3 regions of the Aromatoleum evansii genome follow, and region 1 is predicted to be linked to each of the others. Evidence: riboswitches for the same ligand, from Rfam matches in the RefSeq annotation. Region 1 holds a riboswitch; each other region holds the start of a gene.
The links. Region 1 has a riboswitch for cobalamin ahead of U5817_RS02805 (TonB-dependent receptor domain-containing protein). Riboswitches for the same ligand answer to the same signal wherever they lie in the genome.
Positions count from the first base shown of each region.

Region 1 (3,270 bases):
ATCAGAACGGCGAGGCGCAGGTGTGCCGCATCGAACGCCGTGTGGCGTTCGTTCATCGCGTTAGCCGGTTGCGCGACAACGTCCATGACTGCCCTGTCGAATAGATCTTGTTACGAATCTGTAATTCTAGGAGGCAAACGCGTTCTGCGTACAAGAAATCCGCCCCGGCATGGGTAGCCGCCGTGCCGCATTGTAGCGGTTTGCCCTCAGGCGCTGCCCTTGAGTGTCAGCGGCAGGCCCGCCGCGACGAAGGTGACGCGCGCGCAGGCAGCGGCCGTCATCTGGTTCAGCCGGCCCGCCTCGTCGCGGAAGTCGCGACCGAGGGGGGTGTCGGGGACGAGGCCGAGGCCGACCTCGTTGGCGACGAGCAGCACCTCGCCGCGCAGCGTCGGCAGGATCTCCAGCAGCGCGGTGCGCTCCGTTTCGAGCGCCGCCGGCAAGTCGGCGCCGGCCGGGTTGCCGGCGTCTGCCATCAGGTTGGAGAGCCACAGGGTCAGGCAGTCGACGATCACGCAGCGGCCGTCGCCGGCCTCGCGCGCCAGCGCCGCCGCGAGTGCGACCGGCGTCTCGACCGTGCGCCAGCCAGTGGGGCGGTCTTCCCGGTGGCGGCGGATGCGGGCCGTCATCTCGTCGTCGAGGGCTTCGGCAGTGGCGATCACGGTCACGGGCAGGCCGCTCGCGACGGCGAGGTTTTCGGCGTGGCGGCTCTTGCCCGAGCGCGCGCCGCCGAGGATGAGGTGTGCGGGCATGTCTTTGGAATTACGCGTTTTTTCGCGCTGCGCAAAGTTGCGGAACGCGTTATTATCCGCCCCGCGCCCGATTTCGGGTGCGACGTGTTGCAGGTGCCCGACGGCGATTCCCGCCCGAGGGTTAAACGGGAAACAGGTGCGCGAACGGCTCCCCGAGCCGCCCTTGCAATGCCTGTGCTGCCCCCGCAACGGTAAGTGGACGCAAGGCGCATCCAACCGCCACTGGACGAGAGTCCGGGAAGGCGATGCGCCCGGAGTGGGCCCCGCAAGGGAGCGCCGCCCAGCCCACGAGCCCGGATACCGGCCCGGACACGAGAAGGCGGAAGTGCCGCGGGGAGGCGGCGACGGGCGTGCATTGCAGCGGCTCAAGGCGTGATTTCCCCGAGCGGTGCTTCCATTGTGAAGATGACCGGTGGCGCGGGGACGCGACTGCCGGCGCAGGGAGAATAACCCAGATGAACATCCGCCTGTCCGCCACCGCCGTCGCGGTGGCTGCCGCATTGCCGTTTGCTTCCGCCGCTGTGGCCGCCGAAGAGAAAACCGGTGAAACCGTCGTCGTGACCGCAACCCGTCAGCCTCAGCGCGCGTCCGAAGTCCTCGCCAGCGTCGACGTCATCGAGCGGGACGAAATCGAGCAATCCGGACAATCCTCGCTGCTCGAACTGCTCGGCAACAGGGCCGGTGTGCAGATCTCGAGCAATGGTGGGCCCGGAAAGACATCCTCCTTGTTCATGCGTGGCACGAACTCGAACCACACGGTGCTGTTCGTCGACGGCGTGCGCCTCGGTTCGGCGACGACCGGACAGGCGCCGTTCCAAAACATTTCGCTCGACCAGATCGAACGTGTTGAGATTCTGCGCGGACCGGCCTCTGCCCTGTATGGCGCGGACGCTGTCGGCGGCGTGGTGCAGGTGTTCACCAAGAAGGGGGAGGGCGGTTTTCGGCCCGAACTCTTCGTTGGTGCGGGCACTTACGAGACGACCGATGTGAGCGCCGGCGTCTCGGGCGCTGCAGGCGCGTGGTCGTACGCCTTCCGGGCAGGGCAGTACGAGACCGACGGCGTGTCAGCCAAGAAGGGACCTTTCGCTGCCCGCCAGTTTTTTCACGATTACGATCCGGCCCTCGACGCGGACCGCGACGGCTTCCGTGCCACGACGGCCTCGGGCAGCCTGGGGTTCAAGTTCAACAACGACCACGATCTCGAACTGAATGTCCTGCATGCACAAACGCGCAACTGGTATGACGGGAACGGCTTCAATTCCCGCGGCGGCGCGGACGTGGGCAATGACGACGTGGCGGAGTCGATCGGCCTGGCGAGCCGCAACCGGCTGACGTCGAACTGGACGAGCACCGTCCGGATCGCGCAGTCGAAGGACGAGTCGAGCGGCTTCCGCGATTCATTCCAGTTCGATACGCTTCAGAGCCAGGCGGTGTGGCAGAACGACGTCAAGCTGCCGCTCGGGTCGGCGCTTCTCGCCTACGAGTATCTGGACCAGCGCGTAGACAGCACCACCGCCTTCGCGAAGAAGGGGCGTTGGATCGAGTCGCTGCTTGCCGGCTGGAGTGCCACCCTTGGCCGGCATCAGTGGCAACTCAACGTACGCCAGGACCAGAACAGCCAGTTCGGTGACGAAACGACCTATCTCGCGTCTTACGGATACAAGTTGACGCCCCTGTGGTCAGTTTCGGCAGCCCTCGGAACCGCGTTCAAGGCGCCGACGCTGAACGACCTCTATTACGTGGACACCTTCGGAAACCACGGTGATCCGTCACTGAAGCCGGAACGCTCACGCAATCGCGAGGCGGCGTTGAAGTACGACGACGGGAGCCATAGCGCGTCCGTGACCTATTTCCACAACAGGATATCCAACCTCATCGAATGGAATGCCGCACCCCCCACCTTCGCGTTTGTGCCGGAGCAGACCGATGATGCCCGGATCGAGGGCTGGGAGTTCGCATACGCCGCAAAGCTTTATGGTTTCGACGTTTCGACAAGTATCGATCTGATGGATGCGAAGAACCTCGAGACCGGAAAGCGCCTGCATCGGCGTGCGCGGGAGCAGGGACGGCTGGCGATTTCGCGCGAAGTGGGGCCGTTCCGCTTCGGCGGCGAGCTCATCGGCGTCGGCAAGCGATTCGACCGTGCCGGCGAGGTCAATGAGCTGTCGGGTTATTCGCTGCTGAACCTATTTGCGCGGTATGCCGTCAATCGCGACTGGGCGATCGAGGCAAGGGCGAACAATGTGCTCGATCGTGATTACGAGCTGGCGAAAGGGTTCAATACGCTCGGCGCCACGGCCTTCGTGGGCGTACGTTACGCGCCCAAATAAGGGGCCGTGAGGCATGCCGGGCCGCGGATCGGCGGGTCTCGTGATCGCAGGGCTGACGCTCGCGGGCGTGTGCGCGCTGGTGTGGGCTTTGTCCGCCGGTGATCTGCCCATCGGCCTGGCCGACGTCTTCGGCGCGCTGTTTCGCGGCGCCGAAGGCATGGCGGCAGACGTCGTGCGCGAGCTGCGCCTGC
Region 1 covers NZ_CP141259.1:647,877-651,146, forward strand. The annotation lists gene U5817_RS02795 (diguanylate cyclase) at 1-56, opposite strand, end outside; gene cobU (bifunctional adenosylcobinamide kinase/adenosylcobinamide-phosphate guanylyltransferase) at 207-749, opposite strand; cobalamin riboswitch at 824-1,073, shown strand; gene U5817_RS02805 (TonB-dependent receptor domain-containing protein) at 1,205-3,079, shown strand; gene U5817_RS02810 (FecCD family ABC transporter permease) at 3,093-3,270, shown strand, end outside.

Region 2 (3,270 bases), 1.2 Mb from region 1:
CGCAGCGGCCAACGGTGGCAAGCCGGCGAATCGCCCGGCCCGCAGCGGCGAGGCGCAAGGCAATCGCACTGCACGCAACGGCGAAGCGAACCGGAGCGGTGCACCGCGCGCTCAGGAAGCAGGTGCCAACCGCGCGCCGCGCACGGCCGATGCGCCGCGCGCAGCGGCACGTCCGGACTCGGGGCGCAGCCCCGCGCCGCGGGCTGCGCTCTTCAGCGCCAAGCCGGGCAATCGCGGCGACAGCTAACCGATCCGCCAAACACGTCCGTTCGCCCTGAGCTTGTCGAAGGGCGGCGGCCAGGCTTCGACAGGCCTGGCCTGAGCGAAGTCGAAGGGCTCAGCCCGAACGGTATCCGGTTCCGGGTCGACGGCGCGGTTCAGCCGCGCCGCACCCCGACGACTTTTTGATAGAGACCACCGAACAAGGTGGTCTTTGTCCATTCGAACCCCTCACCCCGCGGCGAAAGTGCGGTGATGTCGGCATCGAGCAGCGAAGGGGCGAAAGGCTCGAGCCAGCGGAAAACCTGCGCCATGACGGGACGCAGGGGATGCCACGGCCTCGTGCGGTGGTAATCGACGAACACGATCTTGCCCCCCGGCTCGACCGCCCCGAGGAGGTTGTGCACGATGCACGCACGTTCGACCGGCGGAACTTCATGCAGCAGGAAGAAGCAGCACACCGCTGCATGCGACTCGGCCGCGAGGCAATCGGGCCGCGCCAGGTCGCCCTGGCGCACCTCGGCGTGCACGAGTCCGTCGAGCTTGCGGCGGGCATTCGCAACCTGGATCGGCGCGACGTCGATGACTTCGAGGGCGCCAGTGCAGCCGACCCGCTCGGCGAGCAGGCGCGAGAACGGCCCATAGACACACGCGGCCTGCAACAGGCGCTGCCCCGGCGCGAACTCCTCGACCGCCGCGCGCATCAGGCGTCGGGCGTTGCCCCACAGGATGGCGGAAACGACCCACTCCCTGTCCAGCCAGGGCAGGGTGCGATGGCTCAGATAGGCCCAGTGATAGGTGCGCGACAGATAGGACGGCACGGCACAGGCGTTAGTCGCAGGCTGCATCATGGCGGGATCGGCAGAAATCTGTGTCATGTCCGTCAGCATAACCGGATCTGCTGAAGCGCGGAACGCCGAGTGCATACCCTCGCCGTATTCACGGGGATGCGGACTCCCCGGCATGGGCAGGCGGCAGGATAACCGTTGTCGCAGCGGCCCCGTCTGGCGTAGCGACACTTGCATCGCGGGATGAATATCGCCTATGCTCCGCGCTGAATTCGATCCGGGTTCCCCGGCGTGCGACCGCGCGCCGGGGTGAAACGGGAAGTCCGGTGACGTCGGAGGATCAGATCCTCCGGCCAGTCCGGCGCAGCCCCCGCTGCTGTAAGCCTGACGGATCCGCCACACGCCACTGAGCCTCGCGCTCGGGAAGGCGGCGGAATCCGGTGGAAGGCGAGCCAGAAGACCGGCCCGATCGATTTGGAAGGTTTGTGCCCCGGGGTGTGGGCTTGCCGACTGGAATCCGATCGCGTCCGTTGCGGGCTCAGGCCCGTCCGTTTCGCCTCATCGACCCAGCCTCAAGTTGCACTCGACCGCGTCCGCTCGTCGGCGTCGTCGATTGCTGCCATCCCCGGTGCGTGTTCAATGCACTCGCGGGGAGGCGTCATGCATTCCGATACCCTGCCGGGAACCGTGTGGTTCGTCGGCGCCGGTCCGGGCGACCCGGACCTGATCACCGTGAAGGGCCGCCGTCTGCTCGAACAGGCGGGCGGCATCCTGTTCGCGGGCTCGCTCGTCGACCAGGCGGCGACGCTCCACGCGCCGGAAGGCTGCGCGATCCGCGATTCGAAGGACATGACGCTGGAGGAAATGGCGGCCTGGCTGATCGAAGCGGCCTCCTGCCATGCGACCGTGGTGCGCCTGCAGACCGGGGATCCGGGGCTGTACGGCGCCCTGGTCGAAATGACACGGCTGCTGGATGCGGCCGCGGTGCCGTGGAAGGTGGTGCCCGGGGTGTCGTCGGCGATGGCCTCCGCCGCGGCAGCCGGCGAGACGCTGACGCTGCCGGAAGTCACGCAGACGGTGATCCTCACCCGCGTCGCAGGCCGCACGCCGATGCCGGCGGGCGAGGAGCTCGACGCGCTCGCCGCGCACCGCACGACGCTATGCATCTTCCTGTCGATCACGCTGCTGCATGAGGTGCAGGACGCGCTGCGCCGCGCCGGCTGGCCGGAGGACGCGCCGATCCTCGTCGTGCAGAAGGCGAGCTGGCCGGGCGAGGAGAAGGTCGTGCGCGGCACCCTCGCCGACATCAAGAAGAAGTGCCAGGCAGAAAGAATCGCCTCGCAGGCCATGATCATCGCCAGCCCCGCCCTGGGCGCGCGCGACTGGCCCGAGATCGCCCGTTCCAAACTCTACGACCCGGCCTTCAGTCACCGCTTCCGCCGGGCCTCTGTCACGGAGAACGCATGATGCAAGACACCACGATCCTGCTGGTAGGCCACGGTTCGCGCAATCGCGCGGGCAACGACGAGATCGAGCGCTTTGCCCAGGCGTGGCGCGAGCGCCGGCCCGAGTGGCGCATCGAGGCCTGCTTCATCGAGTACGCCGACGTGCTGCTCGACGCGGGCCTCGACCGCGCCGCCCACGGGGTCAAGCGCGTCATCGTGATCCCCTTCATCCTCAACGCGGCCGGCCACGTGAAGATGGAGATCCCGGCTGCGATCGAGGCGGCACGCGAACGCCATCCGGGCGTGGCCTTCGACTGCACCCGCCACCTCGGCATGGGGCGCGAGATCTTCGACGTGCTGACGGGCCAGCTCGACCGCCTGATGCGCGCACTGCACATGCCCGACCCCTGCACGACCGGCGTGATCCTGCTCGGCCGCGGCTCGTCGGACGCAGGCGCGAACGGCGAGCTCGCGAAGATGGCGCGCTGGATCTTCGAGGATACCGACCACGAGTTGGTCGATCTCGCCTTCACCGGCGTGACCTGGCCGCGGCTGGAGACGGCTGTACAACGCCAGGTACGCCTGGGGATGACGCAGATCGCGGTGGTGCCGGTGTATCTCTTCACCGGCGTGCTGATCGAGCGCATCGACGCGCAGCTCGCACGGCTACGCGCACAGTATCCGCAGATCGCCTTCGCGCTCGGCACGCACTTCGGCTTCGACCCGGGCATCTTCAAGTTGGTCGAGGCGCGCGTCGCGGATGCACAAAGCGGTGAAACCGCGCTGCTCGAATGCGACGGCTGCAAGTACCGCCTCGC
Region 2 covers NZ_CP141259.1:4,882,289-4,885,558, forward strand. The annotation lists gene U5817_RS22860 (DEAD/DEAH box helicase) at 1-247, shown strand, start outside; gene rquA (rhodoquinone biosynthesis methyltransferase RquA) at 378-1,097, opposite strand; cobalamin riboswitch at 1,270-1,491, shown strand; gene cobM (precorrin-4 C(11)-methyltransferase) at 1,668-2,474, shown strand; gene U5817_RS22875 (sirohydrochlorin chelatase) at 2,474-3,270, shown strand, end outside.
Region 2: another riboswitch for cobalamin. It lies ahead of cobM (precorrin-4 C(11)-methyltransferase); the one in region 1 lies ahead of U5817_RS02805 (TonB-dependent receptor domain-containing protein).

Region 3 (3,270 bases), 1.6 Mb from region 1:
CGATCGCATGTGCGCTCTCCCTCGCGCTGGCGGCCTGGCTGCACGAGCTGCCCGTCACCTTGCTCGCCTTCGCCGTCACCGGCCTGGGGCTCGCCGCCGCCGCGCCGGTGATCTTCTCGGTCGCGGGCCGCATGGGCGGCGAGGCGCTTGCCCTGATCGCCGGACTCGGCGCGCTCGGAGGACTGCTCGGCCCGGTGATCCTCGGCCGCATCGCCAGCCACGTGTCGCTGGACTGGGTGCTCGCGACGCTCGCCGCAGTCGCCGTCGTGATCGTGAGGCAGGCGACCGCCCTGGCGGCGAGCACGCAGGGCAAGAGGCACTGAAACGCCGGTTTCCCATGCGCCGCCCGGAGCAGGGGGCGAACGCACCCTCGGCGAGTCGGTCGTCTCGACGGGTTCAGGGCAATGGTGGTCGTTCCTGCACGGACAGTTCGGCAGTCAACGGCGACATGGCCCCGTCAAACGCCATCCCGTACTGCTGGCAGTGCCGCGTCGAATTGAGCAGAATTGGCGCCTGGCGCAGGCATCCTTGCTCCGTCCGTATCGGGCCATCGCAGCTTCCGGCAGAGGTGTCGCGGGCGGGTAACGCGGGATACTGCCTTCGCGTACGGGCAAGGGAGCGGAAACAGCTCCGGTCGAACAAAGCGGGGACAGGGAAGGGGACAAGATTGCACCGGCAACTGAGCGGCACATTGAATTTTCGCAGCCTGGCAGGCCTGCCGACGAAGGACGGACGCCGCATCGCGGGACATGTGGTGCTGCGCTCGGACCAGCTCGATCGCCTGCAACCGACGGACTGGGATCTGCTCGCCTCGTTCGGCGTGAAGACGGTGTGCGACCTGCGCACGGCCTCGGAGCGCAACCGGTTCCCCAACAGCCTGCCGGAGCAGGGCATGAGGCAGATCCCCATCGAACTCGTCGGCGACGTGCGATCCAACCCCGAACTGGTCGAGCCGCTGCGCACGCGCCACGGTGCCGAGGGCGCGGTGGAAATGATGCGGCAGATGTACCGCCAGTTTCCCGAGGCGCTCGCTCCGCACCTGTCGACGCTGTTCCGGCTCTTTCGCGAGGACGAAGTGCCGGTGCTCGTGCATTGCGTCGTCGGCAAGGACCGCACCGGCTTCACCGTCGCGGTGATCCTGCATGCGCTCGGCGTCGCGGATGAGGCCGTGATGGCGGATTACCTGCTTTCGACGCGCGTTCGTGAATTGGCGGATGGAGAACGCCGCGCAGCGACGTCACGGATCATCCGCCGCATTACCGATCGGGATCCGACCGAGGAAATGATCGACGCGATACTCGACGCCCGCCCCGAGTATCTGCGTGCGGCCCTGGATACCGTGAATGAACGCTACGGATCGATGCAGGGCTACCTGAGGGCCCGGGCCGGCCTGGACGAGGAGGCGCTCGCCGAACTGCGCGAGCGCTGGCTGGAGTCACGATAGGGGCGGCCCACGCCGCCGGCATCGCGGTGCCGGAGCCCCTGTGGCTGTGCCGCGACGCGAAGTTCGGCGGCCGGGGATGGGGGTGTCGACGTGCGGCACGAATGGTGCGCAGACGCGTATCGGGGCGTTTCGACCCCGGCGGCGAAGACTGTTGACCGATGCCGCCCGAATAGGCAAAAATTCCAGTTCCTTTCGGTTCGACGAAACGGAACACGGTGAGAATCCGTGGCGGGCCCGCCGCTGTATCCGGGGACGGCCGCTGCCAGGTTGAAGAGACCAGCCACTGACGGGGACAACCCCGGCGGGAAGGCGCAGCGATCCGGCTGATCCGGTAGCCAGAAGACGTGTCGAACCGATCTGGAGCCAAGGCAAGGGCTCCGGCTGACTGCATGCTCAAAGCGTGCCGTCAGCCGGAGCCCTTTTTGTTTTTCTATCTCGAGGAATGGATCATGACCCACACTGTTCAAACCCAAGCCCAGACCCAGAACACAGCCCCGGCGCAGAAGGCCGCTCCGACCATCGCCATCCGCAAGAGCTGCAACCCGGACGGCATCGGTCTGTCGCACTATGTGCTGATGGATCGGAAGGCCGCCAAGTGACGGCCGCCCTCCCGAGCCAGGCCCTGGCGGGCCCGGCCTTGATCCCCGTGGACATCGGCCACGACGTCTATGCGGCGGTCACCGACCCCAGGACCGCCTTCTGGGCGCTGGTGGACAAGAGCCGCCTGGCCGAGTCCCTGTCCGACGGTCCGCTGCTCGACGCCTATCGCGGGCAGGCGGAAGCCTTCGGGCGCGAACTGCATGCCTTGCGCTTCGAGTTGAAGCCTTCCGGCGTCTATCTCAATCCGACCGAGCGCTGCAATCTCGATTGCACCTACTGCTATCTTCCCGGCAGCCAGCGCAAGACCGGGCAGCACATGCCGGTCGAGACCCTGGTCGCATCCCTGGGGCGGCTGCGTGATTATTTCCGCTCGGTCATGCCCGAGGGCAGGAAGCCGCGCGCGATCTTCCACGGCGCGGAACCGCTGATGAACCAGGCCGCCGTGTTCGCTGCCATCAGCGAGTTCGCCGACGATTTCGCCTTCGGGGTGCAGACCAACGGCACCCTGCTCGACGATGCCGCGGTCGAATTCCTGACCAGCCGCAATGTGAGTATCGGCCTTTCCCTGGACGGCCCGGTGGCGGGCATTACCGATGCCACCCGACGCACCTGGGGCGGCAAGAGCGTGCATGAGAAGGTGCTCGCCGCGATGGCGAAGCTAAAGGGCTATGGCTCGTGGAGCGTCATCACCACCTGCACCACCGAGAACCTGCCTTACCTCACTTCCATGGTCGAGCTGTTCCATGCGAACGAGGTGCCGACCTGCATGCTCAACACCTTGCGCTGTACCTTGCCCGGGGCGCGGGGAGTGAAGCCGGCGGACGGCGAGATGGCCAAGGCCTTCTTTGCCGCGCTCGACCGCAGTCATGAGTTGTATCGGGAGACGGGGCGCAAGCTCGTGGTGGCCAACTTCGCCAATATCCTGATCGGCATCCTGGCGCCGACCGCGCGACGGCTTATGTGCGACATTTCGCCCTGCGGCGGCGGTCGCGCATTCTTCGCGCTGGCGGCCGACGGCAGCCTCTACCCCTGCAGCGAGTTCATCGGCCTGCCGCGCTTCAACGGCGGTTCATTGCTGGTCGATGGCGGTGTCGAGGCGGCGCTGGAGTCCGAAGCCTTCAAGACGGTGACGGGGCGTGACGTGGACAAGTTCAGCCCCTGTGGCGACTGTGCGATCCGCCATTTCTGCGGCTCGCCGTGCCCCGCGGAGGCCCACGAGATGAACG
Region 3 covers NZ_CP141259.1:2,282,507-2,285,776, forward strand. The annotation lists gene U5817_RS10660 (MFS transporter) at 1-323, shown strand, start outside; gene U5817_RS10665 (tyrosine-protein phosphatase) at 692-1,444, shown strand; cobalamin riboswitch at 1,621-1,811, shown strand; gene cbpA (modified peptide precursor CbpA) at 1,894-2,043, shown strand; gene cbpB (peptide-modifying radical SAM enzyme CbpB) at 2,040-3,270, shown strand, end outside.
Region 3: another riboswitch for cobalamin. It lies ahead of cbpA (modified peptide precursor CbpA); the one in region 1 lies ahead of U5817_RS02805 (TonB-dependent receptor domain-containing protein).